DNA from 4 places in the Paenibacillus sp. N3/727 genome. Region 3 is predicted to be linked to each of the others. Evidence: predicted binding sites of a transcription regulator. Region 3 holds the regulator's gene; each other region holds the start of a gene.

Region 1 (8,217 bases), 1.4 Mb from region 3:
CAAGGTGGGGGAGAACAGACTCCTACACCGAGTCCTGGAGGCGCTCAGGGCGAGGGTGGTACTGATGAAGGAAATGTAACCGATCCAGGAACTGAAACAGGCGGGGAAGAAACGGAGCCTGAAGAAAAACCGGCCGAAGAGCAACCGGGTCAAGTGACTATTACAGAAGATCGCAAAGAAGGCAATATCACCGTCTTTAAAGTAGCTGCACCAGCTGGAACACCCGTAAAAGTTGAAATTAAGGCCACAGGAAAAAGCTGGGTTGAGGTTTACCGTGGATACAACTCGCAGGGTGAAAAATTATCGTTTGGTATGATGGAAGCAGGAAACGAGGTAAGCTTTGATATCGATAGCCAGGGCATGTACGTTAAGTCAGGATATTCCCCGGCAACGGCTATTACGGTCGGGGGGCAGACGGTAACAGACGGAAAATCATCTTCACGTCTGAGGTTTGAACCGATCGATTCGAGCGCGACCGGCAGTGATAGCACCGAAACAGAAGGAGAATAGTCTTTCCTTTCTCGGGAGAAATTAATAGCGGTATGCGGAATTCGCATACTGCTATTTTCACATTCCTGAGGAGGTGGGGACAGGGTGACAGCCAGTTGGATTGTAATTGGACTGGGAATGATTGTAAGCCTTTTAGGTTATTATCTAATTCCACATAATTGGGGGTACGGTATTCTCGGTTTCGGGCTTGCCCATATTATCCTGGGTGTTCTTGATATGTTCCGTCAACCTGCAAAAAGCAGAGGCGGGAGCAATTAGTGGGCACAGGCTTCGTTTTCTCCTTAAGGTGAAGACGAGGTCTTTTTGCATCAATTGCAGTACGGTGGATTAGACTTCCACCTCAGTTATACCCTATAATAGAATGGACATATAGTTCGAAAGGAAGGAATAACCATGAGTTCTGAAAGTTCATTTGATATCGTGTCCAAGATGGACATGCAGGAATTGAGTAACGCGATCAACCAGGCGGAGCGTGAGATCGAGACCCGCTTCGACTTTAAAGACAGCAAAAGCAGCCTGAAGCTCGATAAAGACGCGCTTGTCATCGCATCTGAGGACGAATACAAGTTGAATGCGGTTATCGATATTTTACAATCCAAAATGGTGAAACGGGGATTATCCCTGAAGAATGTGGATTACGGCAAAATTGAGCCTGCCTCACTCGGTACCGTCAGACAGCGTCTCTCGCTCAAGCAGGGCATCGATCAGGAGAATTCGAAAAAGATCAACATCCTGATCCGTGATTCGAAGCTGAAGGTAAAGAGCCAGATACAGGGAGACCAGATTCGAGTTACAGGCAAAAGCAAGAACGATCTTCAGGCGGTTATGCAGCTGCTCCGCAAAGCGGACCTTTCGCTGGACCTGCAGTTCACTAACCTGAAATAAGCCTAGGCCTCCCTTCGTATGCGAGGAGGAGGTTTTTCTTTTTTTTGACATGGACCAGCCTTAATATTATACTGAAAATCGATATTACAGGAGTTCGGAGAAGATTATTGGTGGATAAATGCAAGTAATGTTATCCGCTTAACATTTTGTACATAAAATTAGATTAGAAACTCTCAACCCCAATATAGGGAGGTTGCTTCATGAATTTACCGAATCGCATAACGTTGGCCCGGATTTGCCTAATACCCATAATGATGATTTTTTTGCTGGTGGACTTCGGTTTTTACCCGGATCCGATCGTATGGAACGGTTTTAAGCTACCATACAACCAACTCATCGCTGGGCTGATCTTTATACTGGCGGCCAGCACGGATGGAATTGATGGTTACCTGGCGCGTAAGAACAATATGGTAACCAATCTTGGCAAACTTTTGGATCCGCTGGCAGATAAACTGCTTGTTGCTGCTGTGCTCATCTCATTGGTTGAGATGGGAAAGGTGGAGTCCTGGATCGTGGTCGTGATTATCAGCCGTGAATTTGCTGTGACCGGATTGCGTCAAATTGCCCTTCTTGACGGAGCTGTTGTAGCCGCAGGGAACTCGGGTAAGTTAAAGACGGTGATTCAGATCGTGGCTATTGTGGCTCTGATGATTAACAACTTTCCGTTTGTGTTCTTTGGAATTCCGTTTGATCAGATTGCAATTTGGGCGGCAGCATTGATCACGATCTATTCCGGTGCAGAATATTTTGTGAAAAACAAACACCTTCTCAGGGGTACTGGGGCATAATAGCAATAGGAGAAATCCTATTGCTTTTTTCTTCCATTTTCACATAGATCAGGATAGGGGTAATAAAATCAATAGAGAGATATAATCAGGAGGTTGTCGTGGTATGAAAGCTGAAATTGTTGCGGTCGGGACCGAATTGCTGCTCGGCCAAATTGTTAATACAAATGCACAATACTTATCCAAACAATTGGCGGGTATGGGGATTGATGTGTACTACCAGACCGTTGTTGGTGACAACATAGAGCGCATAAAAGAAACGTTGAAGCTTTCCTGTAGCCGTGCCGATATTATCGTACTGACAGGAGGCCTTGGACCGACACAGGATGATATTACGAAGGATGCCTTGGCGGAATTCATTGGTACTTCTCTACATATTGACCGGATGGCCATGGATAGCATTGACCGATTTTTCATGGACCGTGGTAAGGAAATGACAGAGAACAACAAGCGTCAGGCACTGGCTATTGATGGGGGAACTCCGCTACCGAATGAAACTGGACTTGCCGTTGGTAATGCCGTTACGCATGAAGGAACTCATTATATCGTACTTCCGGGACCACCGAGAGAGCTGGTGCCCATGTTTGAGCAGCAGGCCATGCCATGGCTCATGCAACATGTACTTACGAATGAGTTACCACTCTACTCCAAAATGCTTAAATTTGCGGGGATCGGCGAATCTGCGCTAGATGACCGTCTTTCGGATTTGATCAGTGCCCAGACCGATCCAACTATAGCGCTATATGCAAAAGAAGGAGAAGTGACGGTTCGAATTTCTACAAAGGCTCCCAGCGAGGGAGAAGCTATGAAGAAGCTGAATGAGCTTGAAGAACAGATAAGAAGCATCGTGCCTGAACATATGTATGCGAGTGAAGATGTTCCGATTGAACAAGTAATTGTTGATATGATGGCTGATCGGGGCTGGACACTCAGCGCTGCGGAAAGCTGTACGGGCGGTCTTGTTATGGAGACCCTCACATCCATTCCTGGCAGCGCGACGATGCTGCTTGGCGGAATCGTCTGCTATACGAACCAGATCAAGCATAAGCTGATCAATGTGCCGCAACAACTGCTTGATGGCGAAGATGCTCCGGGTGCTGTTTCACCTGAAGTTGCTGAGGTTCTTGCCGAGCAGATCCGGATGGTGACAGACAGTGACTTCGGTTTGTCGGTGACAGGTGTCGCAGGTCCAGGGCATGCCGAGCGCAAGCCAGTAGGGCTTGTGTATATCGGATTGTCTGAACGGGGCAAGAAGACAGAAGTTCATGAGCTTCACTTAAAAGGAAACAGAGAGATGGTGCGCATCCGCGCGACCAAGGCACTATTATATCGTTTATGGCGCAGACTTACGGCAGTAGAGTTCCAGTAAAAAATTAACAACAGACTTGAATCATAAGTTTACTGGAAGTATAATTGGTATACGGAAGAACCGTGGCATATCAGATGATGTGGCCGCGGTTTTTGCTGTTTTAGGAGCTGCCGCGGTTGAAGCCGAGGGAGGGAGCGTCCAACAAAAAAAACGAATGTATGTTCGAAAAAAGGCTTGGCAAACGTGTAAAAACAAGGTATTATATTACTATCAACAGTTGAAGGGTTGTGGAAGAATTGTCAGATCGTCGTGCTGCGCTGGATATGGCGCTTCGTCAGATAGAGAAACAGTTCGGTAAAGGTTCAATTATGAAGTTGGGTGAATCAACCCACATGCAAGTGGAAATTGTGCCAAGCGGATCGTTGGCATTGGATATAGCATTAGGAACAGGCGGTCTGCCTAAAGGTCGGATCATTGAAGTCTATGGGCCGGAATCATCTGGTAAGACAACAGTGGCACTTCATGCTATAGCTGAAGTTCAAAAAGCGGGTGGACAAGCTGCATTTATCGATGCCGAGCATGCTTTGGACCCGTCATACGCCAACAAATTAGGTGTCAACATTGACGAGCTTTTGTTGTCCCAGCCGGATACGGGAGAACAAGCTCTTGAAATCGCTGAAGCACTTGTTCGCAGTGGTGCTGTTGACATTATTGTTATTGACTCCGTAGCGGCACTCGTTCCGAAAGCGGAGATCGAGGGTGACATGGGTGACTCTCACGTGGGTCTGCAAGCCCGTCTGATGTCGCAGGCTCTTCGTAAATTGTCTGGAGCGATCAGCAAATCGAAGACAATTGCGGTGTTCATCAACCAGCTTCGTGAGAAAGTCGGTGTAATGTTCGGTAATCCGGAAACGACTCCGGGCGGCCGTGCATTGAAGTTCTATTCTACAGTTCGTCTTGATGTCCGTCGTATTGAGAGCATCAAAATGGGCAATGACATTGTGGGTAACCGCACACGTGTTAAAGTTGTAAAGAATAAAGTTGCTCCTCCGTTTAAGCAGGCTGAGATCGATATTATGTATGGTGAAGGTATTTCGAAAGAAGGAAGCCTGATTGATATCGGTACAGAACTTGATATTGTAGATAAGAGCGGTGCATGGTATTCCTTTACAGGCGAGCGTTTGGGCCAAGGTCGTGAAAATGCGAAGCAATTCCTGAAGGAACATCCGGAAATCGCAGATGTTATTGAGAATAAAATCCGGGAGTCAAGCAACCTGACTACCAATGTGCCTGTTCCTAGTGAAAGCGATAAAGCGAAGGAAGAGCAGGAAGAGCAAGAATTGTTTAAAGCAGAATAGTTCACCGTATATTTGCGGTGTCTGAAAGACCGCCGGTGTTAATACATCACCGAGCGGTCTTCTTGAGTATATGAATCTATTTGTTTTAAGAATTTTGTATTTCAAGTAGAAACGTTTTGCCGTCTGTATAGTGCGGGCGGCAAGCGTTTCTACTTGTTTACTACGGAAGAGTAGGAGGGAAATGATGGAAGAAGAATACAATCACCAGCCAGTACCACAAGAAGAATTGAATGGTGTCTCTCATTTTCCGAATGGTGAGGATTTGATGATCACCTCTGTGGAAATGCTGCGGAAGCCCAAGCACCGCTATCTAATTACCTTTGGTAGATACAGCATGTCGGTACATGAAGATGTCATGATCAAATACCGGATGATGAAGGGGAGTATATTCCGGAAGGAAGAGCTGGAGGAGATCGTTGTTGCAGATGAGCGGCAGCAGGCTTATGTTGAAGCACTGCGATTTTTGGAACGGAAACCTCGAACGGCTCAGGAGATTACGCAGCGTCTTAACCTGAAGGGAATGACAGCTGACGGTATAGAGAAAACGATTATTCGACTCCAGCAGGAACGTTTAGTTGATGATGAATTATATGCCAAACAGTGGGCAGAGCAGCGGATCACAAGGCAAAAGAAAGGGCGGATGTGGGTCAGGCAGGAACTTCGTCAGAAAGGGATACAAACTGAACTCATTGCCGATGCTTTGAATGAGGTGAGCGAAGAGGATGAATTCCAGAGCGCTTATACTGTGGGACAGAAGAAATGGTACCAGATCAAAGGAGATGCCCTGGAGCGCAAGCGTAAGACGGGAGCTTTCTTGATGCGCCGGGGTTTTACGGGCGAACAGGTACGCAAAGTTATTAACAAACTGATTGCAGAGGACCGTGAAGCGGAAGAGTATCTTGAAGAGCCTGAAGTGTTTAATTGACAAATATTGCTTATTAGGACTCTAAAGTGCTGTTTTTGGATGATCATGGTCATTAATCAAGTGCTTTCCCTTGACAATTTCTTTTCTTAAATACTAAAATGAAAATGAATCTTTATCATTTATAGGTGCCTTTTTCCTTCCAAAAAAGTTACTTTTATGAAAGATTCGATTCATGATTCGCCAATTCATAGTGAAATGTAATCTGCCGGTATCGGCGGGCTATGCGTATGTTACACCATACGCAATGTTGACGGCAGAATAAGCTGCCGGAATTTTATGTATGAATGAAGCTAGAGTGACATGACAATTGAACATTTCCCAAGGAATGCCTTGGAGGAACCAACGAGGAGGTGAACAGATGGAAACCTGGATCTGGATCATAATCGTTCTCGTTGTAGCCGCTATATTCTTTGGGTTCGGTTATTTTATTCGCAAATCCCTTGCAGAAGCTAAAATTTCTAGCGCAGAACATGCCGCCATTCAGATCGTTGAGAACGCAAAGAAGGAAGCGGAAGCGCTGAAGAAAGAAACGGTACTCGAAGCTAAGGATGAAGTCCACAAAATTCGGGCCGAGGCTGAAAAAGACACTCGCGAACGTCGGAATGAAATTCAACGACAGGAACGCAGATTGTTGCAAAAGGAAGAATCGCTGGATAAAAAATTGGAATCTTTGGAACGTAAAGAAGAACAAGTGGCGAACAAAGAGAAACGAATTGAAGAAACCCAGCAGCAGATTGATTTGATTTACAAAAACCAGGTGACGGAATTGGAACGAATTTCCAATCTGACCATGGAAGATGCCAGAAGCATCATTTTGAGCAACGTAGAGCAGGAAGTTCGCCACGAAACCGCGCAGATGATCAAAGAACTTGAGCAGCAGGCTAAGGAAGAGGCAGACAAGAAGTCGCGTGAAATTATTACGCTTGCCATCCAACGCTGTGCAGCTGATCATGTAGCGGAAACTACGGTTTCCGTCGTGACACTGCCGAACGAAGAAATGAAGGGCCGGATTATCGGCCGTGAAGGTCGTAACATCCGTGCACTTGAAACCCTTACAGGGATTGACCTCATTATCGATGATACACCGGAAGCGGTTATACTATCGGGCTTCGATCCGATTCGCCGTGAAATTGCTCGCACAGCTTTGGAGAAATTGGTGGCAGACGGTCGGATTCATCCGGCTCGTATCGAAGAGATGGTAGAGAAATCCCGCAAGGAAGTGGACGAACGGATCCGCGAATATGGAGAGCAGGCAACCTTTGAGGTTGGCGTGCATGGTTTGCATCCGGACCTGATCAAGATTCTGGGCCGCTTGAAATTCCGTACAAGCTATGGACAAAACGTGCTGAAGCATTCCATGGAAGTAGCTTACTTGACCGGTCTTATGGCTGGAGAGCTTGGCGAAGACATCACATTGGCGAAACGTGCCGGGCTGTTGCATGACATCGGTAAAGCGCTGGATCACGAAGTGGAAGGGTCGCACGTTGAAATCGGCGTGGAGCTGGCGAAGAAGTACAAAGAACATCCGGTGGTTATCAACAGCATTGCTTCCCACCATGGCGACTGCGAAGCGACCTCCGTTATTGCTATGCTAGTTGGTGCGGCTGACGCATTGTCTGCGGCAAGACCGGGAGCACGGAGAGAAACACTGGAGACTTACATTAAGCGTCTCGAGAAATTGGAAGCTATCACCGAATCGTTTGAGGGTGTTGAGAAATCATATGCCATTCAAGCCGGACGTGAAGTCCGTGTCATGGTACAACCTGATAAGATCGATGATGCTGAAGCTTTCCGCTTGGCACGTGACATTACGAAGACGATTGAGAATGAACTGGATTACCCTGGTCATATCAAGGTTACCGTTATCCGTGAAACTCGAGCGGTTGATTACGCGAAATAAAGTTCCAGATAAAAAAGTGGCCGCTTCCCGGCCACTTTTTATCTTTCATACCGAAATTTTTACGATTAGAGGAGTTGATTGGCATCAACGTTTTATTCATAGGCGATATTGTTGGCAGCACTGGCCGTAAGGCTCTTAAAACTTCCTTGCCAGAATTGAAGTCCAAATATAATCCGCATATCATTATAGCAAACGGCGAGAACGCAGCATCGGGGCGGGGAATAACATCCGCAATCGCCAATGAATTTTTCAACTGGGGTATTCATGGGATTACAATGGGGAATCACACATGGGATAATCGTGACATTTTTGAATTTATAGATCATGAATCCCGGATGGTAAGGCCTGCTAACTTTCCTCCAGGAACACCAGGGCGTGGTCATACGGTGATTAAGGCGAATGGCAAGGAGCTCGCTATCGTCAATCTGATGGGCCGGACATTTCTCCCTGCGATAGATTGCCCATTCCGGGCGGCAGACGAAATTGTGGATGAGCTTCGGATAAAGCATAAACATATTCTGGTTGATTTTCACGCGGAAGCCACA
Region 2 (8,217 bases), 400 kb from region 3:
GATGATCTTTATGTTATTGCGCACCGTTCAATTCTTTACACTCCTCTCTTCAATGAATTATTTCATATAATCTTATGGATAACATGACTTTATACCTACTCATTCATTATTATTTCTGATTCTATATACTCACCCTTGTAAATATGATATCATTTTGTTGACGATATCTAATTACAAAATATAACAACTCGGGGGTTCATAATGAAAGAAAGAAAACCGCTACTTGCTTTTTTATTCGTAGTTTTAATGGTAGTGTTTTTAACTGCTTGTTCTGTAAATACTGAGGAAATAAGCAATTCAGCAGACGAAGCTTTTAACTCAAGAAACTACCAAGCCTTTAATGAACTATATGAGAAACTTAACAAAGCAAATGATGAAAAAGCAAATAATTATCTTGAGAAAGTTAAAGAAAACAAGCTATTTTCTGCAGATTCATATAATTCCATCTCAGAGTTATCTGATGGACTGGATGAACTAGTTGTAATTGAAAAAGAAGTCCCAAGTCTCAGCGAGTATGCCAAAATGAAATCAAGTGAACTAAATAGCAAGTTTACCATACTGAAAACTGTAGATTACATACTAGTTACTCAAGCACCTGAACTCGAAAGTTTAGTCTCAAAAGCCAACAATCCAGTAATACTGATGCAAGAATATGAAGATGTAAAAGAAGCTATCTCAGCTCTTGAAACTTTAAGCTCAGACCTCAATACACACATCATTAATGTTGAAGCATTAGATAAAAAAGATAGTAATAGTACTGGATTGCTTGAAGCAATGAAGAGTCAAAAGGAAAATATAGATTCTAAAATAAATTATCTTAAGACCAACAGTGCAAAAATAATTTCTTCTAACTCGTTAATTTTAGAAGGTAATATATTCGGACTTATGAATTCAACGGATATCTCACAAGAGATGGAATCTATAGACAGTCAAATTGCAATATCTTTGAGCGATCTTAAGCAACGCGCTACCAACTTGAAAACTATATATTAATTCATAAAAATACCTTTCGTGTTTGAGAGGTATTTTTTTAATCAAATGCATCTTTTATCATCAATTTACAAAGTCAAAGACTTAGGTGTGTATACTCTTTTTTCGATTTCCATTCTGAATTTGCTACTTGCTGCACGGAGTTCATTCTGATCATTTTTCAAGTTTTCTATGTGAAATATAAGAGCTTAAAATCTCTTCTGCCGGAATCCCTGTTTTGATTGAATAGTGTTCTGCTCTATCTGTGGTCCATTTAAATTTGTCACAGTATTTATGGAAGCAACTCTTATATCCCTCTTCGCCATACACACCAATTGATGAATTACTTTTATCACATCCATTGGGGTTGAAACACCCACAACTATTTCTTTTATTGCAGTCACTTTCTACTGCTGCTTTTAATTTCTCATATCCATGAGTTCCTATCATCCAAATTTCTCCTCTATGTATTTATATAAAACAAGTATTTTACTGAATCCATTTACTTACTATGGCTATTATTAGCACCTTATAAATACTCTACTAACTGTCCCTAAAAAGAAAGTCACTTTTAACTTTTACATTGGCTTTTTTAATTGCGCTTATTTCAGTGCTACCAGCATCGGCTACAGAAGTACAACCAAATGACTACTATGATCAATCCCCTAAATATGTGGAAATTGTAAAAATTATCAATTTTGACAAAGGGGAGAGCGACTCTTCTCCCCCATTTACGTATTTTCATATTACTTACTTTCCAGCAGGCCGATTCTCAGGTAACCTCCAAATAGATAACCCTTTTTACACCATCACTCGCAGTGATGGCTCTGGCTACCACGAAGTTACATACAAAGGATACGTTTATTTCAGACCAATCTTATAAGAGTGCCCTAATTCTATTTTTGGTTCATCTATTTCAATTTGATAAAACTAGAATTTCATTGAAAATTAGTTATCTCAATAAGTTAGTGATATGGCCACTGTTCTCCCTCCCCTGTGGTTAAAGTCAATCTTCTTTCGGATATTTAATGTAAGGTGCGTCACTTTCGATCATTTCTTCGAATACTGAATCAATCCATTCTTAAAAAGCCGTCAGACCACTATTGGCTAAATGTTCATTGATAAGCTCAGCGAACCCCTTTGCAAACTGTTTTCTATATTTCACTTTGATTTCATCATCATATTTGTCTGGGGAGTTAACGAAAGTTATAACCAAAACATCGATTGGGATGGTGATAACCACGTTATTTCCACTGATTTTTGCATACTCCATATCGTCTTATCCTTTGATAGAACTTCTTATTGATCATTGCGTATTGTCTTATAAGAGGTTGGTCATATGTTTTTTAATGTTAGTAGGAAAGCAACTCTGTTTTAACTGGGAGGAAATGATATGTCTTGGTTTACACTTTTTCTCTTTGCTTTTATTTTCATAGGTATTGGTGTCCTTGCTAGAAAGAATCCGACATTGGGATGGAAAATGAATGAAGGATGGAAAGTCAAAGGAGACTCTGAACCAAGCGATGCCTATATTGATTCAGTGAAATTTGGTGGAACAATCTCCATTTGCTTAGGGTCCATATTCTTGGTGTTTGGTTAGATGACTGTACTTCTTTGAACTATCTTCATCCGTTATCATTGCAACTTTTTGATTCTCATGGTCGCCCCAACACAATTTGATAGCTCGCCCCCCCTTTACATATGTTGGAACTTTTTTGTTGCTTCTTGCGTACTTACCTTAAAGGGGTTGATTTAAATGTTTGCGATATTTATTGGCGCTTTTGTTATATTGTTTGGCCTTCTAATCATCTTGTTCGGATTCCATGTTTTCAAAAAGCCTGATTCTGATTGGGTAAGAATAATAAGAAGAATTCCCGATGATGTTGTACAAGACGACCTCGATTTAAAAATTAATAAATTTCGAGGTATAGTGACCATAATCCTTGGTGCAATTATTACCTTAATGTCCATATCAAGAGTTATCTCTTTGTATATGGAGTATGGGAGTTAAGCCGATCCTTTTATATTTGCCGAGCAACTCACCACTAAAGCAAGCGCCTTTCTCTGGTCCACCTCTTTTGATCGTCCAACCCGAACTGCAAGATTCGTCCCCATTCCCACCGCGCTTACATTCCGAACATGCTACAAACATCATTCCACGTGAATCTGGTTTACTATGTTTGGTCTTCATTGTCACTCTCCTTTTACATTTGCTGGAACTTCTTATTGATAATTGCGTATTTATCAACATAGGAGATGATTAAATGTCTTATTATATATCACTAATGTTTGCTATATTAACTGGTGGTTCGTTTCTTACAGTTGGCTTGATATTTCTAATAAATCCAGATTCAAAATGGAGCAGATATTTAATGAGATCCGAAGATTATGAAGAGGACGATGTGCATGATTTGTTTAAAACAAAAGTTCATGGAACAATAGCTTTAAGTATTGGTATTATTTTCGCCTTGGTAATACTCTCTACTTTTGTTTAGAATGTCTGCTTCACGGCCCTCTCTCCGTATATGGGGCATGGTGGCTAAGACTGCTTGTAGGTATTGAACAATATAACCATTCTTCTCTGTCGTGCCATGCATTTCCTCTTCTTGATATTGTATTTATTTCATTATATTTATCTATATAAGTCAAGTGATTTATTCCTCCTTTCATGTATCAGTTATATCAAGATTCATATAAGCAGCCCACATAACCATGACATCTGTTTTAACCTTACTCCACAACAATGTCATTTGATGCTGATAGCCCCGTACCACATACTTATCTACTAGCCTTTCTTGTTATATTATCTTTATATCTCTGCTCTTAAGAGATTGTTTCTGGTTGTGTAAACTTCGACTAACATGTGATTGTAAGAAATCAAAATACCTTACTACCACCTTTTTGGTCATCATATCACTTTGTTCAACTTTTACTCTTGTCCACTTCAATCACATCCATGAGGTAGGGCAACTCAAGATATCTTTTAATAAGAATCAACTCTTCTTCTGATTGTCTCATTGTTAATGCCTCCACATACTAATTTCACAGAAACTAACTCATCAAAATCTATCCATTCAAATCCTTGATCACTTTCAACCTTCATCTTTTTTGCATACATGCTTACTGATGTTATTACCCCTTCTACACATCTGTTTTCATATTCACCAAAAACCTCTACTACAACTGCATTGGTGTAGTTTAATGACAAGTTCACATTCTGAATAACCATTTCCCACTCATCATCATCATGTAGGATTGGTTTTTCCCTCTTAGTAAGATGCTTATTATGTTCAACAATTCTTTCTTTATGCTGTGGTAGCATCATTCTACTAGACTCCCATAAGCCATTGTCTTCAAGTTTTTTACTCATTTATAATGACCTCCAATTTTAGCAGCTCTGTCAACGGCTTGCCCTGCAGTTTAATGAGCTAGCTCTTAATATTGCGATATCACCAAAACGATCATTAATTTCATCCATAACTTTATCTACTGCTCTCTTCTGTTCCTTGTTGTCAAACAACGACAATTGATATGTGTCATCGTTGCAAAGATCCGAAAGCGATATGCCCACTTTTCTCACAGGAAGACCATCTCAATGAGTATAGAATAGCTTTTTAGCGACCTCATAAACGTCAACCGTAATGTTAGTTGGATCAGGTAGTTTTATTTGACGATGAAATCCCATTGGATTATCAAAATCAGCGCAGCAACTCCAACTGATACAACACTCCCTATCAATTTCTTTTGTCTAGCTCGTCTACAGACCTCTGTGCAGATATCAAGAATAATTACCTCAATCTCCCACGCTTCTGCATAGTCTCTAGGTAAAGTCATACCATTGCCTATATCTTTCTGTATGGCATGAGTATGAACGGTCACGGGTGAGCTATCTAGACCATTAGCTACTCGCCATATTTCTTCTCCATTAACACCCCATTTACTTCTTAATTTAGATAATAGTGTATTAGCTAGATCTTAAATCGTTCTGATTCCCATTTTCCAAAGATGTTTTTCTATCCTAGAACCGATTCCCCACATGTCACGAACAGGCTTATGTCCAATATGCTTATACAATTTCTCTTTCTTGAGATGGAACACACCACCTTCAACTTTCTTAGCGATCATGACACAACAGAGCTTTGCAATAACCTTGTTCTCGCCAATTCCTGCTCTGGCATAAACGCCTGTCTTGTTGAATATTTTCTGTTGAATTTGCTTCGCCAATCGATGGGATTATTAGCAAACAAATGCATCGACCCAGTAAAATCAGCGAATAATTCATCGAAAAATAAGAACATCTGTTTGTGTATGTCATATACCGAACACACGTTCTTTATGCAAGAGGTATTTAATTACTATTGAAGAGGAGTACTGCTGTTATTTGTCGAAACATGTATTAATCAATTAAAAGGGGACAATAAAGATGAAGGATAAACTAAAGGGGTTACTTATTGGCATTACGATTGGTTCAATGCTAACAGGGGTTTCAGCATATGCAGCTAGTGGAGTGAGTGTTAAAGCGATAATGAAAAAGGTAAATCTTTATGTAGATGGTTCGAAAAAGACAACTACTAATGCCTTAATTTATAAAGGTACAACATATGTTCCAGCTCGCTCCGTCAGTGACTCAATCGGTAAACAAGTTTCACTCCAGGGAAGCAACCTGTACATCGGTAAACAACCTGTTGTGAAGATTAGTGAAGATCGTGCTTTTGAATTGGTTTACAATAAAATCAAGAAGGACGTAGATAAATATTCGTTGAAAATTATGCTTGAAGTTGGTGGGGGAAATGAATATGCTTTTCGAGTATATGAAGATCATGAAGAATACATCGTTACTTTTGGTTTTTATTATGTAAATAAAACCACAGGAAACGTCTCAAAAATGGATATGACAACTGGAGAGATTAAGAATCTTTAGGATGGGAATTCCCATCCTTTTTTGTTGAAAGATTCCTTTTACAGTGTGATCGGTGTTTAGAAAAATAATTTGGATTTGTAATCCACAAGGAAGAAAGCAACCTCTCTACTGAATCTAAATTTGTAGAGAGGTTGCTTTCTTTAAGTATTCAAGATCATAACGCGCCAAAATCTATTTCCAAATTAGAATTGTGTCCAAGGTATACTTGGAACTTGACTATGCGTTGAAGAAGTTGAGTAGTATCTGTGCTTTGGTGTCGATGCTTTTATACTAATACCAAAAGTGTCAGTTATAAAACCTAGACCTCCAGTAGCCGTTGATTTCCATGTTCCTGAACCATAATAATATCCACCTGTAATATACCCTGGATTATTATTGGCTTGCTCAGAAATTATAAGTACAGGATTTCTGTTTACATGGGCATGAGTAACGGAAAGTGGTTTAACAGCAACTGAATTATCATGTTCCCAGACTACAGTCAAAGTTAGAGTTGTTGTTTCAATTCCAAAAACGGACAATTTCGTTGAATGACTCGCTGACGCCGCAATACCTGCTGCTGCAGCAAGAGTATTTAAGCCATCCACAGAAGTGCCACCATTCTCATTTTCAATACTTACTGGAACCTCTATGCCATTAACATTGTAATTCTCTGTGCTTTCTTCTCCGCTACCAATATCTTTAAATAGTTCTTCATAGTTTGCTGTTGACAAAAAAGTTACGAATGCTTCCTGTTGGCTTTCTTCAAGATTATTGAATTGCTCTAAAGTCTCTCTCGCACCGTTGTCACCTGTGTTAATTAGTGCTTGCAAATACTCAATATATGATTCTGGTGTTAAACTCTCCTTAGAATCTGCATAACTTGATGATACAAATCCGAGGGACCCTAAAAATAATATAACAGCCAAACTAACTCTACTAATTAATTTGAAACTCATAGTAATTTAACCTCCCAGTCACTAAGTTATGAATCTGGCGCGTCATTGCCATTTATGTTAACATATATCCTAGGAAATGGAAGATTTTTTTAAAAATTATCTTACAAAGGTGGTAAATATTATGAAATTTAAATCCATTTTGTTAACTATCATTGGTATTCTTGCTGTTCTAATAATCATTTATTTCATATTCATATCTGCATCTAATTAAATTATCTCTGGTTAGCACTTATTACACTTCAAATATATTTACACAATAAGCACACCATTATATAGAGGTGTGCTTATTGAATATAGAAATTCTCTTATAAATAAAAATTATCAAAACAGATTCAATATTACATAAATTATGTATTTTATATAGATCCAAAAAAGGTTATTCGTTGAATATCTCATACTTACATCAAACTTTGCCGATAATGATAGTTAGTGATTCAAAATTATTTACCTAGGAGAATATCTTAATGTCTCGCAGAACCAAAGTACTTTTATTTTTAATTTTAGTGAGCATAATTAACATCCTTATTATCTTTACTTCTGGAATAAGCATTGACATTGAAAGAGGCAATCCAGTGTTTATGTTTGCTTTATTTCAGCTTTTTTTTGCATGCGTTGTTGGTTATTCTGCTACTGAAGAACCAAATTACAAAATAGCCTCTTTGCTATATACAGTCTCTATATGGATGGCAATGCTAGGAATTCAATATTTCCGATTATTTTTTAGAGGCGGATTATTTGAAGGATTATTAATCAGTATTGTTATACTCAGTATATTAATAGCGTGTATTTATTTTATTATCTCTCCTATCCTTAAAACAAAAAAAGAAAAAGAGAAAGAACAGGAAGAGCGTAATAAAAGAGACGAACAAATCAAAAAAATCAACAATTCATATATTTACACTTTCGAGGATGGCACTGAAATTGAAGTTACACAAGAAGATTTGTATAAGAGCGATACTCGATGAAAATCGTCGCTCTTTTTTGCTCCCTCAACATTTATATTAAAAACGCATTTCATTTTTTTCTTAATACTTTAACCACAGACTTTCGAACATAATAACCATTTTCTTTTAAACGTTTGACCTCATCTACCCATTCATCCTCCTTTACAATCTCTTTTAACTTGTCGATTTTATCCCATTCTGGATCAATTTGATGATATGTATCATCTGGATATTTGACTCTATCAAATCTTTCTTCCCAAGCAATTTTGACTGAACCTCCGCGTTTACAATAAAACATATAATATATCCAAACACAGCAATAAAAATCGAGTAAAGTTAAGAAATCTTGAACACAATCAGGAGAATCAAAAACAGTAATGCCAAAATTATGAGGGGTGCAACATTAGATAGGAAATTATCTTTAAATAAATATATACTAATCGAAATA
Region 3 (8,217 bases):
GACCGCGGGCGGGAAGTGCTGGATGAAGTTTATGCTGACATATTCAGGGCCGAATCGGCCCTGGTACGTCCTCATTTTGCTTCCGGGACGCATACGATATCCACAGCTTTGTTTGGCGTTTTGCGCCCGGGAGATGAATTACTATACATAACGGGGCGTCCTTACGACACGCTCCACAAGGTTATTGGGGAAGAGGGAGACGGTACGGGTTCGCTGAAGGATTTTGGTATCGGCTACCGTGAAGTTAGTCTGCTTGAAGACGGGGGAATTGATTGGGACGGAGTAAGTAAAGCTATAAACTCCGCAACCAAGGTGATCGGGATTCAGCGTTCACGCGGTTATGATTGGCGTTCCTCCTTTACAGTGGAAGAAATCGGTGTGATGGTGGACAAGGTTAAAGCTATCAAGCAGGACGTTATCGTGTTCGTAGATAACTGTTACGGAGAGTTCACAGAGGAGCATGAACCGACAGAGGTTGGCGTGGATTTGATGGCAGGTTCGCTCATAAAAAATCCCGGTGGCGGGTTAGCGGAAACCGGTGGTTATATTTGCGGTAAAGAGAAATATGTAGATCAAGCTGCATACCGATTGACAGCGCCAGGTATCGGCCGTGAAGTAGGTGCCATGTTGGGAACTACACGCGGGATTTACCAAGGATTGTTTCTTGCACCGAATACAGTAGGACAAGCCGTGAAGGGAAGCATATTTGCGGCTGCTATCTTCGAAGAGGTCGGTTTCGTGACCAAGCCAGCTTGGAATGAGAAGAGAACCGATTTGATTCAGGCGGTTTCTTTCTCCGGTCCGGAACATTTGATTGCTTTTGTTCAGGGAATCCAGCGGGCAGCTGCAGTAGACAGCCATGTGGTACCCGAACCATGGGATATGCCTGGTTATGAGCATCCCGTAATTATGGCGGCTGGAACGTTTATTCAGGGCGGAAGTCTGGAATTGTCGGCCGATGCGCCTATCCGTGAGCCTTACATCGGATATATGCAAGGCGGTTTGACCTATTCCCATGTTAAGTATGGAGTGCTAATGGCACTGCAAACGATGAAAGAACGGAATTTGTTGTGAGATTTCCTAACATAGGGTTGACACATAAAAGTAGGAAATATACAATGGAACAGAAAAGATCACTTGGAAGGTTGATGAGTTATGGGTGATGAGATCCGGAGAAATATGGCTTTATTTCCAATTGGTATTGTCATGAAGCTCACCGATTTGTCCGCAAGGCAAATTCGTTACTACGAGCAGCATAGTTTGATCGTACCTGCGCGGACGTCAGGCAATCAACGGCTGTTTTCTTTTAACGATGTAGAACGTCTTCTGGAGATTAAAGCATTGATTGAGAAGGGCGTTAATATTGCGGGAATCAAACAGGTGATGAATCCGGTAACGAAGGAATCGGAAGAGGCGACCGTTATTACACCTGACACCGAGAATAGACGCAGGGAAATGTCGGAATCGCAGCTCCGCCGCCTGTTAAAACAGGAATTGATTACGGCTAAAAGACCGGGTCAAGTGTCTTTGATTCAAGGAGAGTTGTCCCGTTTTTTTAATAAATAAACAGATCTTTTGTGAGGGAGAGGATAGAGTTGAGTTATTCGAAAGAAGATATTCTGCGCATTGCCAAGGAAGAAAACGTTAGGTTTATCCGCTTGCAGTTTACCGATTTGCTGGGAACGATTAAGAACGTGGAAATTCCAGTTAGTCAGCTGCCTAAAGCTCTAGATAACAAAATGATGTTTGACGGCTCTTCTATCGAAGGTTATGTACGGATCGAAGAATCGGATATGTATCTTTATCCAGACCTTGACACCTGGGTAATTTTCCCTTGGGTTTCCCAAGACCGTGTAGCTCGTCTGATCTGTGATGTTTACATGCCTGACGGCAATCCGTTTGCAGGTGATCCACGCGGCATTTTGAAGAGATGTCTGAAAGAAGCGGAAGAAATGGGATTTACGTCTATGAATGTCGGTCCTGAGCCGGAATTTTTCCTGTTCAAGACAGACGAAAAAGGCAACCCAACAATGGAACTTAATGACCAAGGCGGATATTTCGATCTGGCTCCTACGGACCTTGGTGAGAACTGCCGCCGCGATATCGTGCTTACACTGGAAGAAATGGGCTTTGAAATTGAAGCATCCCACCATGAAGTTGCTCCTGGACAGCACGAGATCGATTTTAAATATGCGAATGCTATTAAAGCAGCTGATCAGATCCAAACTTTCAAGCTCGTTGTTAAAACGATTGCTCGTCAGCACGGTTTGATCGCTACATTTATGCCTAAACCATTGTTCGGCGTGAACGGTTCTGGTATGCACTGCAACATGTCGCTCTTTAATGGTAAAGAGAATATGTTCGTAGATGAAAGTGATGAGTTGGGTCTTAGCGCGACCGCACGCCACTTTATGGCTGGTGAGCTTAAGCACGCGCGTGCTTATGCGGCCATTACCAATCCTACCGTAAACTCCTATAAGCGTCTCGTTCCAGGCTATGAAGCTCCTTGTTATGTAGCATGGTCTGCGAGCAATCGCAGCCCGATGATCCGTATTCCAGCTTCCCGTGGTCTAAGCACCCGTGTGGAAGTTCGTAACCCGGATCCGGCTGCCAACCCTTACCTGGCTTTGGCTGTTATGCTTAAAGCGGGTCTTGACGGAATCAAGCGCAAGCTTACATTGCCAGCTCCGATCGACCGTAACATTTATGTGATGTCTGAAGAAGAGCGTATCGAGGAAGGCATTCCTAGCCTGCCAGCAAACCTGAAGGAAGCTGTGAATGAAATGCTCCGCAACGAAGTCATCTGTGATGCACTTGGCGATCACGCCTTGGCTCACTTCTTCGAACTGAAAGAAATCGAATGGGATATGTACAGAACGCAAGTACATCAATGGGAACGCGATCAATATATGACTCTGTACTAATAGCTGAAACCCTTGGCGCTCTGGGCGCCGGGGGTTTTTGTTTGTAGGGGGAACTTATATGAAGAAAATCGCATGGTTCTTTGCAATTTTTGTCATTCTTTTAATTCTTGGGTATATTTTATTACAGTCGAAGTTAAATAAGCTTGAGGATGATTTACATTCCTACCTTATGAATGATAAAAACTACAATGAAGAGGATATTGTTAGTATAAGAGCACGTTTTAGCAAAATGCCTCGATTTCCTGTATACGTTATATTTGAGGACGAGCTGCATGTTACGTATGTATACACCGATAGAAATGTTGGACAATGGGTCCAAATAGGACCGAGTGATATTGATATCGAAAATGGGAGTTATAAACACGAAGATCGTGATTAAGAAAAACGAACGAAGACCCTACCAGCTATAGAAATACAGATGAAGATGTAAAAAAAGGTTACCGCTTGTCCAAGACAAGACGGTAACCTTTAATTTGTATTGAGATAAAGGCTAGTGGATATCTCTAAAAACGCCGACAACTTTACCAAGTATGGTGACATGGTTTAAGCGAAGAGGCTCATATGTCGGATTCTCCGGTTGGAGACGGATGTGGTCTTTCTCTTTATAAAAAGTTTTCACAGTGGCTTCATCTTCCTCGGTCATAGCTACGACAATGTCGCCGTTGTCAGCGGTCTGCTGCTGACGGACGATCACATAATCTCCATTATGAATACCAGCTTCAACCATACTGTCACCCATTACGGTTAACATGAATACTTTGTTGTCCCCTACAAAATGTTGCGGTAGAGGGAAATAGTCTTCAATGTTCTCTGTAGCAGTGATAGGAACACCGGCAGTAACTTTACCGACGACAGGAACTCTGGAGATGGTGTGTGTGAATAAATTACTGTTCTCCGATTCTTCTTGCCCGAGCAGCTCAATGGCTCTTGGCTTCGTAGGGTCACGACGGATTAAGCCTTTCTTCTCCAAACGGTCCAGATGACCATGTACTGTTGAACTGGAAGCCAGTCCGACAGCCTCACCGATTTCTCGTACGGAAGGCGGGTAGCCCTTGCTCCGAACTTCGTTGCGGATAAATTCCAATATCGCCTGCTGGCGGCTGGATATCTTCGACATTCCGTATCAACCCCATTTAGTAACGTTTGGGAAAATTATAACATAGAACTTCCGTTCGCACAAACATAAGTTCTAAAAAACAAATAGAACAACCGTTCGTAAAAAGTATTGAATCAAACAAGTGTTCGTGTTATATTTAAATCCATAAGAGAACACTTGTTTGGGGGATGATGATTATGTTGAGATACACTACATACCGCAGTATTTATGAAGGACAGTTTCAGGAAGAGACACATAGCCAGGCTTCTCTATGGAATCGTACGGTGGAGCTTATCAAGTCACGTGGGGCAGGTAAATTGATGCTCATACTGCTGATTGTTGTTTTAGGATGTACTGGTGCATTTTCTGTTTTTGCCGGGGGATTGGAGGAACCGACAGCGGAGAAGAATATTATTGTGCAGCCTGGTGACTCGCTCTGGAGTATTGCAGCGGCTCATAAACCGAAGAAGATGGACACGAGGGTATACATCAGTTCAATTAGGGAAGTTAACGAGTTGAAAGGACCGGATATTCAGGCAGGAGATGTGTTGTCGTTGCCTCTATGGTGAAAGATATGATACACCGATACGGAATTCATGATCTGTTAAAATAATGGTATAATATAAAGAAGAGCACATATGCGAGCTTGGTAAGGAGAGGTTTCCTTGACAAGCTCTTTTTGACATGTCAAAGTTAAGAATGAATTTTTTATTGGAGGCGAAGGTATGGATATCGATGCTTTAATAGAACGTATAAACGTTCTGGCGAGAAAAAACAAAAATGAAGGGTTGACGGAGGAGGAACAAAAAGAACGTTCTGAGCTTCGTGAAGTCTATCTTAATAATCTTCGGAGAAACTTCCGACAGCAGTTGGATTCAATCGAATGGGTAGATGAAGAGAAAGACGGTCCTGGTTTGAAACATTAAACGTTTTCCGCTTGTCTGCTCAAGAGATCTATAATATGAAGTTTAGCGAAGAGGGGGAGACTCATGTCTCGTTCATGGGAAAGAAAAGTTAGCAAGAATATGTCTCAACTTAACAAGCAGCGCAAGAAGCAGGGACAAGCAATACTTGGAACGACGAACACATCAACCAGTGACGGAGATGTATTCAAAGGACGTAAATACGTTCTGCCAATCATTTTGCTTGCACTGGCTGTTCTTTATGCGCTGCTCGGGTTGGCTACAGTTGATGCGGGAGCAGGCAGTAAGACAATGAACTACATCGGAGTCAGTTTGTACATTTTGTTGGCTTTAATGATTTTTTTGCGGAAACCATACTTGAAAGTAGGACGCAGCACAGTATCTACCTTTAAGTTTAACCGTGAACGTAAGCTGACGGCATCGGAAATATCCAAAATCAGAATTTTGCAAGGTTCTGTTGTCATCGAGAATAAAGCTCGTGGCGGAAATTGGGTGTTCTCGCGTTTGATTAACCGTTATGATACAAAAGCGATGGGGGAAAGACTGGAGCAATTTGCGAAAATCAATAATATCCCAGTAGAGCACGAATAATGGATTTGCCTGCTATTTTAGAGGGCATGTAAAGGGAGATGGAGAGATGCCGGCAACTGCGGTACTGTTTGACCTGGATGATACGCTATTGTGGGATGAAAGAAGTGTAGAGGAAGCATTTGAGGTAACTTGTCAGGCTGGGGCGGAAAGCACCGGAATTGATGCAACCGCTCTGCTCACAGCAGTTCGAAGCGAAGCGCGCTCTTTGTACGAATCCTATGACACCTTTACATTTACGAAATTGATCGGCATTAACCCATTTGAAGGCTTGTGGGCGAACTTTACAGCAGGTGATCAGCCGGAGTTCCGCCGTCTTCAGGAGCTCGCTCCTGTTTATCGTAAAGAATCATGGCGCAGAGGGCTGAAGTCTCTAGGAGTAGAGAATAATGAACTGGCAGAAGAGCTAGCAGAACGGTTTGCTGCTGAACGAAGAAAGCGTCCGTATGTGTATGATGAAACGTTTGATGTGCTGAAAGAGCTGCAGAATACTGTGAAGCTGTTGCTTTTAACGAATGGCAGTCCTGATTTGCAACAGGAAAAGTTGGATGGAGTTCCAGAACTGGCACCTTATTTTAATCACATCGTCATTTCGGGTGATTTTGGAAAAGGTAAACCGGATGCATCTATTTTCACCCATGCTCTTGGTTTGCTGGGGGTTGAACCGGAGAATGCTGTGATGGTAGGGGATAAGCTGACTACCGACATTAAGGGTGGAAACGCTGCGGGACTGACAACCGTATGGATCAACCGGACGGACCGTACTAAAGATTCCTCCATTGTACCGGACTATGAAATTCAGAGTTTGTCAGAGCTTCATGACATATTGTCTTCTTTGTAATTTTGGTCAGTTCATAAAACATAACAAGCTTAAAAGACAAGAGCAAGCCGGACGTCTCACATATTGATGTGGAGGTTACCGGCTTTTTTCTTGTTTATTTTTTGTGACAAATGTCACAGAATTGTAAGTGAATGAACATGTTAGACCGTTTAAATAGATGTATAATGATGGAACAATTGAAGAATTAGGAAAAAAATATAAAAAAGGTATTACATATGATTTCGAAAAGTAGGTGGATATCGTGAAAAAGAAAAGATACGCTTTGATTTCCGCTATGATTATGGTGGCAATCGCCTTGGCAGCATGCAGTGATAGCAAAGCAGACAAGAATGAGGAGCTAATGATGATGGATCCGATCATAGTGGACCTGACTCTGAATGCCGAAACGGCTGCTGTCGGGGAGAAAGTGATGATCCAAGCGAAGGTGACCCAATCTGGTGAGCCTGTCGAGGATGCAAACCTTGTTGAATTTGAAATCACACGTGAAGGTGGAGGTATGCAGGCAAAAGTACCGGTAGAGCATTCACAAGGTGGAAGTTACGAGCTGGAGAAGACGTTTAAGGAACCGGGGACTTACCGGATTGTATCACACGTAACTGCACGTGGACAGCACTCTATGCCGATGAAAGAGCTTAAAGTAACTGAATAGGTTAAAGCGTGACCGAAAAAAACAGGCTGCCCAAGAATTCATCCTTGGGTGGCCTACTTGGTTTTGTAGCTCGACACTTCATTTTACCAATGAGAGGTTTCTATTTTGTCAATGTTTATAAGCGGTCAAGCACGTAGCGTCTTAGTACAGGCAAAGGGGCGTCCCAGGTCAATGGACCTTTTAAGACACCCCCACAGTTTATATACAAGTAAATGATACAATTGCTTTATTGAAAACCTGGGTCAGCAACGGGATGGGCTACCCATCCATTCTCTTCAACAAAAAGACGTACAGCAATAATTTGACGATTGTCCATCAAGGTGAAGAAATGTGGTGTATTTTCCGGTACGGAAATAACATCACCTGGTTCAAGTTCAACATTGAAGTAGCCGACGTCATCGGCACCTTTAATAATGAAAATACCTTTACCACCTACGATTGCACGGATTTCATCCTCAGAATGCGTGTGAATTTCCTCAAACTTATTCAACAGCTCTTCCAGATTAGGCGTCGACTCGGATAGAGTGATGACATCCCAAATTTTATATCCACGGCGGGAGGCCAAATCACGGATTTCTGCATCATAAATACCGAGAATGCGTTTTTTCTCCTCATCGGTCAAGGCAAAGTTTGTCTGCAAGTCTTCCGGCAGCTTTTCAATGTTCCAATGCTCATAAATAACTTCTTGTTTGTTCAAAAAATCCCGAACATTATCCACTCCGGTGATCCGCTCGTTCGTGTTACGAATAACGATTTCTGCCATATCCTATCCCTCTTTCTCCACTTGGATTAATAAGTATTATAGCCTCGCCACGGTTATTTGTCATTAGAAAAATATCAATTAAGGCTGAAACGGCGCACATTTCCTCAGATCTCGTTCTTTTCTATTGAAAAATATTCTGTTACACTAAGATTTAACGTTTTGCGGGGAGGGGTAAACATTGAGCAAACCTAGCTTACAAGAAGTACTAAAAGAACGAATATTAATCCTTGATGGCGCTATGGGCACCATGATACAGCAGGAGGACCTCTCACCGCAGGATTTCGGCGGAGACGACTTGGACGGCTGCAACGAAATGCTGGTGTTAAATCGCCCGGATGTCATTCAATCCATTCACGAACTATATCTGGAAGCGGGCGCAGATCTGATTGAAACCAACACGTTTGGTGCAACCGCGGTCGTATTGGCTGATTAT
Region 4 (8,217 bases), 420 kb from region 3:
TCTGTAGTTTCGGTTGAAGGCTTAGAGTCTGCAGCCGATTCGTTTTCAGCTTTAGGTTCATTTTCAACCATATCCTCAGTTGGCGTTGTCTCGACCGCAGTTTGTTTAGATGTTTCTTCAACTGAAGATGATTCGCTATCTGAACATGCTTGTAAAACTAATGCTGAGGAACAAATCAATACCATTAAAAGTGTGCGTACTTTCATAATTGTAAATACTCCTTTTGTATATCTTACTGTCTGTTACTTCTTTTTTTAAAACATGCCTTTCATCCGCTCTCGGATTATTTTTCAATCGTTGTTCCCTATTCGTAATCAAATAATAGAGTTCTCTTTAAGTTTCATTGTTCTCCATACATCCTCAACTACATCCATGACTGAAGCAGCTGTAGTATAAGGAGGTTCTAATTTTTTTAACTCTTCTTCCTCTCTGAGTGCATTAAAAATAAATGCTCTACGCAAATATTTGTTCTTACACTTTTTAAATGCTTCACTGTTGAATAAAAATCCCCTTAGTTTTTCATAGTATTTGTATAACTGCTCTTCTCTCTCTGTTCTAGCTTTTTCCTTAGACTCATTAATCTCTTCCTCATAATCTTCAAACCATTCATTAAGAAGAACTACCTTATCCATAACGAAAAGATCATCATTAAATAACATCCAAGAATATATTGTCCCCTGATGAGAGAAGAAGAGCCTCATATCCTGTTCCTGTCCAACAAACTGTCTCATCTCTTCAAGTTTTTTATTATGGCCATCTACTTCTTCCTTTAAAATATCTCTTTTATAAGTACCAGGAACATCAAAGTCAGTAATGATGTTTTCCTCTATCTCCTCAACTTCTAATTTAGTTATTTCAACAAAAATTACTTTAACATTTAAATCATTAATTAATTCATTAAATTCGTTAAAGTTCTTATTATTTAAAATAATATCTATATTATTAGGAGACGCAAAATAAATACTGATTTCTTGTCTTTTTAAATCCTCAATGATTTGTTTAGAATCAAATTTAATATTCATTTACGTATCCTCCCTATAAAAAGGAATGAATTAGCCATTTCATCGTCATTGGTCATATGGTTCAAAGTAATTATTCCCACCTCTAGAGTTTGCTTTATAATAAATATCTCCCCAGATACCTATCTTTAGAGCATCGGCATTGCAACAGGTAAATAGCTCTGTGTCTTCTCCTTTAAATACTGGAGTCCCATCATTTATAATCCAACCGAGAAACATTACATGTTTCTTCACTAACATAGCTTTATGAAAATTATTTTCTTCCAAATCATCTGGTCCTCCTTTTTTTCTAATAAAACAGTGATTTTATCCAAACAATTTGATACTCTAAATACAACTTAAATCATAAACTTCAATGTTAACGATTCACTCTGTAAACAAAAGCTACTTCCATTCAATTAAATAACTAGGATGTTCAAGACCAGTAGGACTGTAGTGTTCATGATGAGAATATCGAAATCCCAGCTTTTTTAGCAGCTTTTCGGAAGCAGCATTCTCCGGATGATGACCTGCAACAATGTAGTTGGCCTTAAGATAAGTCTTGGCGTACTGAAGCACGGCCGATGCAGCTTCGAAAGCATATCCCTCGCCCCAGTATTCACTTTTTAGATGAAAGCCCAGTTCATACACATTTGGCTCCTTCATGTGCGGCCTTAATCCACAGCAACCTACCAGTTCATTGCTATCTATTTTAAATAATGGCCAGTATTGAACCTTGAAATTAATGTTGTTTTCAAGTTCTGTAAATAATCTTTCTTCGATAGCTTGTACGGAAAATTGGCCATCCGCGCTGATAAACCGAGATACCTGCGTATCCCCCCATAAATCCAAAGCCAGATCAATATCCTTTGCTGTCCATTCTGAAAATCTTAGACGTTTTGTTTTAAAAATGTACGTTCTCAATAGAAAACCACTTGTGTCCACTTAAATCACCAACTTTGTAAGTCTTAATCTATATAAACTAGTTATTTCAAAAGAACTGTTCTTAGAGCTCTTGTCGATAATAATTCATTACCAAATCTGCGAATGCTTTAATATGTGGCTCTTGCCCATAATTGTTAGAAAACAATCTTCCATTTTGCTAATTATCGCCTGCTGTTTTTCGGGATCGTATATAGCTTCCAACACCCATTCCTTTTCTTGCGTTGTACAGTCCTCTATATACTCCATCCATATTGCTAGATTATTATGAATATCCTATCCTTGGATAGTACAGTGTCTTTTTTGCATATGTAATTTTCTATGTCGTCTACAATAAGCCTGGTTGTAAACTCTACTGCGTCTTCAGATAATTCCACATGTTCCCGCCCCTTTTTTTTGTAATTCTTAGTATTCGTCTTCCTCGTCTGTCTCCAGTAACTTTTCATATTCTGGATTTTCTATCAGTCCAGACTCATCAATAAACCAATTTAGGAAGCTTTGCGCCACCAGAAGGTTCGGCGCTTCATCTGGGTAAAAATCACTATTCTTTATCGATTGACCGAGAGCATTAATTAACCTAACTTGAGACTTCTGAGAGTAATCAGGGCCAATATGATCACTAGCAAAAATTAAAATCTAAAGTTTCAATCATTGCTATAATTGCTTCTATCTGCAAATCGACTCCACCGAATATTTCGTGCTCTCCTTCTACGGTTATAGTCATTTCGCCTGAACGGATTTGAATATCAGTGATCTCTTTCATAGTAAAACCCCTTTCTTGATAAAATAAACCTTTGATCGAATTAGTCCCTAGGATAATTCACTTCCATAATATCCATAAAAGGCACTTTAGTAATCGCTCCGTCTTTCTTTATATGTACCTTGCCAGTTCTGGAGTCCATTGTATCAATTTGACCACGAACAGTTTCTTCCCAACCCCAAACAGTTAATACTATCTCTGATTCTTCTTGGAAAGCTTCTGTGAGCTGATTTCCAAGCTCTTCTAATACAAACTCATCTCTAGTTGGTCTCTTTGCAACTTTTGGTTTAGCCATATCATAGTCCTCCTGAATATGTAATGTTCGTGCTGCCGAACTATTGTGAAAATTTATTTGCTCATTTTCCTTCTACAAATCGTAAATATACGTTTCATCCAACCTACTAATTAGGGATCTTCTTCCTATTATACCTCATGTCTTCTTCATAGTACCTTGCGGCTTCAACTAACTCAATCCATTCGCTATCGAGATCGCGAACAAATAATCTACTACCTTTTTTGATTCCTGCATTAAACACGATAAACACCGCCTGTTATGTATTCATATGATTATCTCCCTATTTTGTAGTAATTATTATGATTTTTGTATATGTTTATTTTATTAATTTACTGATACTTTCTATAAAAGACTTATTTTACTTAGTAAATCTTAGGTAAGGGAAAGCAGAAGAATATATTGTTCCCACTTTCCCAAACCACTTTTTAATAGGTTAATCCCATCTGTCGATCTTGATAAGTCTTGCGGAATTGTTTGAGGTTACTTTCAGAATTAAATTCCATTCGTTATCCTTTGAGTAACCTATTCCGCAGGCTGAAGCCTGTTCAATACCTTCAATTGGAGTGTTTGCCGTATATGCCTCTAAAGTTTTCCTTATTTCACGAAGATCAGGTTTAAGGGTTTCAACAAAGAATCCTCTTCCTTTACCCTCAGATAAGTCTCTGCATCCGTCAAGTAAGAAGAAGATATGATGACCTGTATGTGTAACCGCTACTTCTCCCCATTGATTTGGAGAATTTGTTATGCCATTTACCTTAACCAAGCCATTTACTGGAACATTCCATGCGTCATCAGAAGAATACGAGTTAGAATTGATGATCTCTGGATGCTGTCCTGTGGCGTATTTGAAGTCAAAAACGTCTTGTTGATAACCTTCGTCTCCAGCAACGCCATAGTAAGAGTATATTTTTCCGTTGACTTCAAGTTCAACCTTAAATGGCTTTCTCCCACTCCCACGCTCACAGTAATTGTGAACATAAAACTTATAGATTCCGCTTGGAGCATCGCCATGACTCCATCTAATGTTCTCTACTGGTGTTGGATTTCTATGTCCGCCACCATTCATGTCAATGTCTAACCAACCATTACTTCTGCGCTTGTCTCCATAGTAGATATGTTGACCTCTAGGTGTAATGCAATGTAGATCAAGGTCTGTGTACCCTTCCCAAATAAGAGAGCATCGGATCTCATTGTTCTCATATTGTCCTCCTGCACTCTCAACTCTGCGCTTGATTTCACCGTCAATACCACCGTGATAATACCAGCTAAATGTATTTTCCCATTGCAAAATATTAGGTGCGGTTTCGTCGGAAGCTGTAACCAACGCCATCAGACGGTTAGGATTATCGACCATCGCTTCGATGCTTTCCGCTGTAGGGAGGACGGTACGCTGGAACTTATCCCATGTCATAACTGTATTTGGTAATCCCACTTTATTTACAGATGACTTGTTTTCCTTTGGTGTGATATTACCAAACACACCGCCAGCTTTCGTGTCAGTCTTTTTCACAGAAGACTCTTTGTTTTTCCATATGAATTGCGGTATTTCCTCAATGGCTGCATATCTTCTATGTAGTGAATTAGCAATGCCAAGTTTCTCGACGATTTTCTCTGCTTGTTGGATATTTCCTTGAGACGGAGCAACTTGCGCCCTCATATAATTGGAAGGACTCATTTTCTCCGCAAATCGACGGCTAATAGAGTCGAACGAAAGCCCAGCAACAATATCTTCAAGCAAGGTTCCAATCATGCTACTCTTTACGTGACAGAAACCAGCAGGAGCAGTCGCAACGGACAACCAAGTAATATTATCTCTAAATCGACCGTTAAGAGTATTTTGACGTTTAATTTGCAGCTCCTGAAGGAATTTAGCAACACCAAGAACTTTATCAGACCTATACAAAGATTCGGATTCCAACAGGGACACAGCTTGCTCTACTGAGTCTAGAGGATATTCTGTTAATCCGGCAATCAATATTCTAAAGTCTTCTTTCTTTTCTGCCATAACCTGCCCTGCAGTTTTCAGTCTGGAACGATGAACCTTTTGTTCTGGAAGTGATACCGACATATGATTCCATCCACCTGAGTGTGGCTGTCCAAGAATTCCATTGCTGGAAGCAAATACTCCTGTTACGCTCGATTTAAGTACAATTTGTTTTATCGCTTTAACAGATTCAACAAAGAAATCAGGCGTGTTATCTTTATCCCACATAACAGATGTGACTTCACCATCTTCAGATATAGATACAAGTCCACCAAAACGATTCACAAAATGTCTACAACAGCTACAGGTATAGTGTTGTCTTGCTTCGTGTGGTAAACCCTGAAGAAAAGCTTCAAATAATCCTTCTGCGTCAGTAGTAAAGTATGGGAGATTATCAAAGGTAGAGAAGTGTCTTTTGATTGACTCACTGAATTGCGGATATTGGTCATTACTATTATCATAGTTATCGTTGTTAAAGGAAATCGTGTTATTACTATTCATAATATATCTCTCCTATTTTTTATGTAATATTATTATGAAATACTACTTTCATTAAATAACTTTTTGAAGAGCCTCAATAACCTTTTGAAATTCTTCTTTTGTGACAATAACCGATGAACTATCATCATCCACCTTGAAGTAATATCTCATAAGTCCCGTCATCAAATGCTCCAACTGTAAATATTGGTGAATGTGCCTTTTTAAAAACCACTTCTTCTCCCTTTATCCACTTCGCCATTTCACTCCACCTCCCAATAAAATAATCCTTTTACTAGGATTATTTGTCCTACTTCTCCTCATACTGAGTCATCAACCTATTAACATCAGTCATAGATGACACAACATATTCTCTTAGTTGTTGCATATCTCTCTTTGTGTCTTTATCAATCACTTCAGCAATTTTATGTAAGTTCGCGAAACTTCCATTCAATGACCAATATTTTTGCTCCTCATTCAACACTATGGATTATCCTCCTTACACAACCTCATATGATTGATTGGATTGATTGAATTGATTGTATTTAGTAAATTTCCCACATCATGCTGATTCATTACTGTGCAGCGAAGCTGTTTCTCTTATTTGTCCACTGCATTCCCATCCTAGCGATTCCATCAACTTAGCATGCTCATCTCTTTCCTCTCTGGTATCGTAATGGTATGTAACATTTGTGTACTCCAACACTTTTTTCATTTAATACAACTCCCATAAAATAATCCTTTCATCAATTGATTCCTGTTCCAATAATTACAAATAATTCATATTGCGTTTGCGCAAGCTTTTCTCTCTGAGATTTAAACTCAACAATTTTTTCCAAGCTTTTTGGAGTTACAGCTTCAATTAACTTTTTAGCTTCCGCCTTAATTTTCTTGTCAATCGCCTCCATCTCACGATCAATGCCATTAATACGTTCATTGATTAAATCTTCTCTTGTCATAGCAATTCTCCTTTTTGGTGAAATATTCATTTCATGTTCATTTCAAGTTAGTTTACTAATGTACAGATAATTTCCATTGGAGTCTTCGTATTAACAAAACGGTTGTTTACATTATATTCCAGCTTATTTGGCAATCTAATCACGCGATGGAATTTAAAATTCAGAAATTTAATACATATGCATATAATCTTTATTTTGATATAATAGTTAAAATATTACTTTTTAATCTGATCACATAGCTTTTCTCTACTGATACTCCATAACCAGAAGGGAGGTGAATTTAATGAAAAAAGTAGTATTGATCTTATTACTAGCGTGCTTCTCTTTCTCTACTAGCGCATTTGCTGCCTATACTGCAACATCACATGATTTGACAGTTAGCCAATCAGCTCAACATAAATTAAGTGTTGGACTTTGGAGCTCTACGAATGAAACCGTTGAGTTATCGCTTTATTCCAAAGGGCCCTCCGGTCAACTTAATAAAGTATTCTCGACTACCGTGAATATTGGGCCGACCTCTTCAAGTCCTGTCGAGTATTCAGTAGGTTATCTTAGTGCAGGAACTTATGTCCTTAAAGGACAATTCCAAGGATCTTATGGAAGTCTAGGGCCTGTTAGTTTGAATCAAGTCTATTAATAAAATGCATAGAGATGAAAACGGCCAAGCGTATTATTTCAATCGTTTGGCCGTTTTAGTTTTTAAGAAGAATCTTCCCTCATTGTTAATTCTGTGATCTCTGCTAAAAATGGGTGTCGTTTGTTCATTTCCACCAAATATTGAACCGCAACCAATATGAAATCACCTTCCATCGTATAGTTTTATAAATCCCCAATGTCCACAATACCCAGATTCTTTACTCGTAATATCATATTTTCGGCTTTCATTGCCATATCTCTTCATGAAAGGATCATTTTATTCTAATTCAATGCCGTATACGTCTCTAACCCATTCCTTAATGGTATCAGACCATTGAGTATAACCAAGTTTCCAAGCAACCAAGTTTTTGAAAACTTCCCTTTCGGTAAGTTCACCTGTTTCGTCGTGTGTTAATTCGAGTCTTTGACTTAATGCTTCATAAATATATTCAGGATACTTTCTCACTCTTAGTCACTCCTCATGGAAATATAGTTTCATCGAATTATGCTGCTGCCTGAATAATTACAATATCTCCATCTTCTTCGCACATTTTCTTAAATAATCTCAATTGTTCTTCTTTCGGAAAAGCATTTGTATTGACAACAACATCACCAAGGCTTTTCTCAATTATCGATACTGTGAACTACTCACCACTTACTCACTGACGCTCGTTGAAGTGGGAGCTTCTTGGGTAACATTTGCTTCTATTAGCCAAATGAATTCACTAAGCTCTAAGGGCAGTTCCTGCCCCGAAGATCAATGCCAATTAGTTGGCTAGTTTAAGCAGATTCAGACTTGCATTGAAGTCTCTGTCGTGATGTGCGTTACAAGATGGACAATCCCATTCACGCAAGTTTACGTTTTTGACTTCTTTGTTTTGGTATCCGCAGTTTGAACAAAGCTGACTACTCGCGTAATTCTTAGGCGCAACGATGATGTCACGACCTTTCCATTGAGCTTTGTACTCAAGCATCGTTCTGAACTTTGCCCAAGATACCTCGCTGATCGCTTTAGATAATTTGCGGTTTGCTGAGCCTTTCTTTTTACGAGACAGCGAACGTTGCAAGAAGGCTAAACGCTGTTCAGCTTTGCGAAACCATTTTGGATTCTCATAGTTCGTTCCGTTCGACAGAATGGCAAAGTCCTTGAGTCCAACATCTATCCC

Evidence for each region. Region 3 encodes LexA, which represses DNA repair genes until DNA is damaged. Its sites were predicted from a motif close to CGAACATATGTTCG; they were not measured.
Region 1: a site for LexA is predicted at 3,701-3,714, ahead of recA (recombinase RecA). Genes of this name have one in related genera too.
Region 2: a site for LexA is predicted at 5,289-5,302, ahead of MNQ98_RS10790 (Y-family DNA polymerase). Genes of this name have one in related genera too.
Region 4: a site for LexA is predicted at 3,193-3,206, ahead of MNQ98_RS10710 (YolD-like family protein). Genes of this name have one in related genera too.

Annotation. Positions count from the first base shown of each region.
Region 1 is NZ_CP093336.1:4,199,103-4,207,319, reverse strand. It holds gene MNQ98_RS19340 (helix-turn-helix domain-containing protein) at 1-510, shown strand, start outside; gene MNQ98_RS19335 (hypothetical protein) at 595-768, shown strand; gene MNQ98_RS19330 (YajQ family cyclic di-GMP-binding protein) at 904-1,395, shown strand; gene pgsA (CDP-diacylglycerol--glycerol-3-phosphate 3-phosphatidyltransferase) at 1,596-2,183, shown strand; gene MNQ98_RS19320 (competence/damage-inducible protein A) at 2,287-3,549, shown strand; gene recA (recombinase RecA) at 3,786-4,847, shown strand; gene MNQ98_RS19310 (regulatory protein RecX) at 5,032-5,772, shown strand; gene rny (ribonuclease Y) at 6,131-7,672, shown strand; gene MNQ98_RS19300 (TIGR00282 family metallophosphoesterase) at 7,756-8,217, shown strand, end outside.
Region 2 is NZ_CP093336.1:2,410,685-2,418,901, reverse strand. It holds gene MNQ98_RS10825 (hypothetical protein) at 202-993, shown strand; gene MNQ98_RS10820 (hypothetical protein) at 1,144-1,419, opposite strand; gene MNQ98_RS10815 (hypothetical protein) at 2,051-2,242, opposite strand; gene MNQ98_RS10810 (DUF6199 family natural product biosynthesis protein) at 2,363-2,569, shown strand; gene MNQ98_RS10805 (hypothetical protein) at 3,234-3,464, shown strand; gene MNQ98_RS10800 (YolD-like family protein) at 3,953-4,339, opposite strand; gene MNQ98_RS10795 (DinB/UmuC family translesion DNA polymerase) at 4,633-4,803, opposite strand; gene MNQ98_RS10790 (Y-family DNA polymerase) at 4,945-5,193, opposite strand; gene MNQ98_RS10785 (stalk domain-containing protein) at 5,393-5,890, shown strand; gene MNQ98_RS10780 (hypothetical protein) at 6,073-6,825, opposite strand; gene MNQ98_RS10775 (hypothetical protein) at 7,290-7,790, shown strand; gene MNQ98_RS10770 (hypothetical protein) at 7,840-8,067, opposite strand.
Region 3 is NZ_CP093336.1:2,814,090-2,822,306, forward strand. It holds gene MNQ98_RS12805 (methionine gamma-lyase family protein) at 1-1,074, shown strand, start outside; gene MNQ98_RS12810 (MerR family transcriptional regulator) at 1,156-1,566, shown strand; gene glnA (type I glutamate--ammonia ligase) at 1,596-2,924, shown strand; gene MNQ98_RS12820 (DUF3139 domain-containing protein) at 2,983-3,303, shown strand; gene lexA (transcriptional repressor LexA) at 3,415-4,041, opposite strand; gene MNQ98_RS12830 (LysM peptidoglycan-binding domain-containing protein) at 4,218-4,589, shown strand; gene MNQ98_RS12835 (DUF896 domain-containing protein) at 4,746-4,946, shown strand; gene MNQ98_RS12840 (hypothetical protein) at 5,010-5,534, shown strand; gene MNQ98_RS12845 (HAD family hydrolase) at 5,581-6,372, shown strand; gene MNQ98_RS12850 (FixH family protein) at 6,614-7,021, shown strand; gene MNQ98_RS12855 (cupin domain-containing protein) at 7,248-7,784, opposite strand; gene metH (methionine synthase) at 7,963-8,217, shown strand, end outside.
Region 4 is NZ_CP093336.1:2,397,052-2,405,268, reverse strand. It holds gene MNQ98_RS10735 (hypothetical protein) at 1-206, opposite strand, end outside; gene MNQ98_RS10730 (hypothetical protein) at 315-1,022, opposite strand; gene MNQ98_RS10725 (hypothetical protein) at 1,068-1,286, opposite strand; gene MNQ98_RS10720 (GNAT family N-acetyltransferase) at 1,404-1,922, opposite strand; gene MNQ98_RS10715 (hypothetical protein) at 2,560-2,703, opposite strand; gene MNQ98_RS10710 (YolD-like family protein) at 2,744-2,995, opposite strand; gene MNQ98_RS10705 (hypothetical protein) at 3,429-5,480, opposite strand; gene MNQ98_RS10700 (hypothetical protein) at 5,767-5,937, opposite strand; gene MNQ98_RS10695 (hypothetical protein) at 6,019-6,171, opposite strand; gene MNQ98_RS10690 (hypothetical protein) at 6,203-6,415, opposite strand; gene MNQ98_RS10685 (hypothetical protein) at 6,699-7,052, shown strand; gene MNQ98_RS10680 (hypothetical protein) at 7,329-7,517, opposite strand; partial or broken gene MNQ98_RS10675 (RNA-guided endonuclease TnpB family protein) at 7,819-8,217, opposite strand, start outside.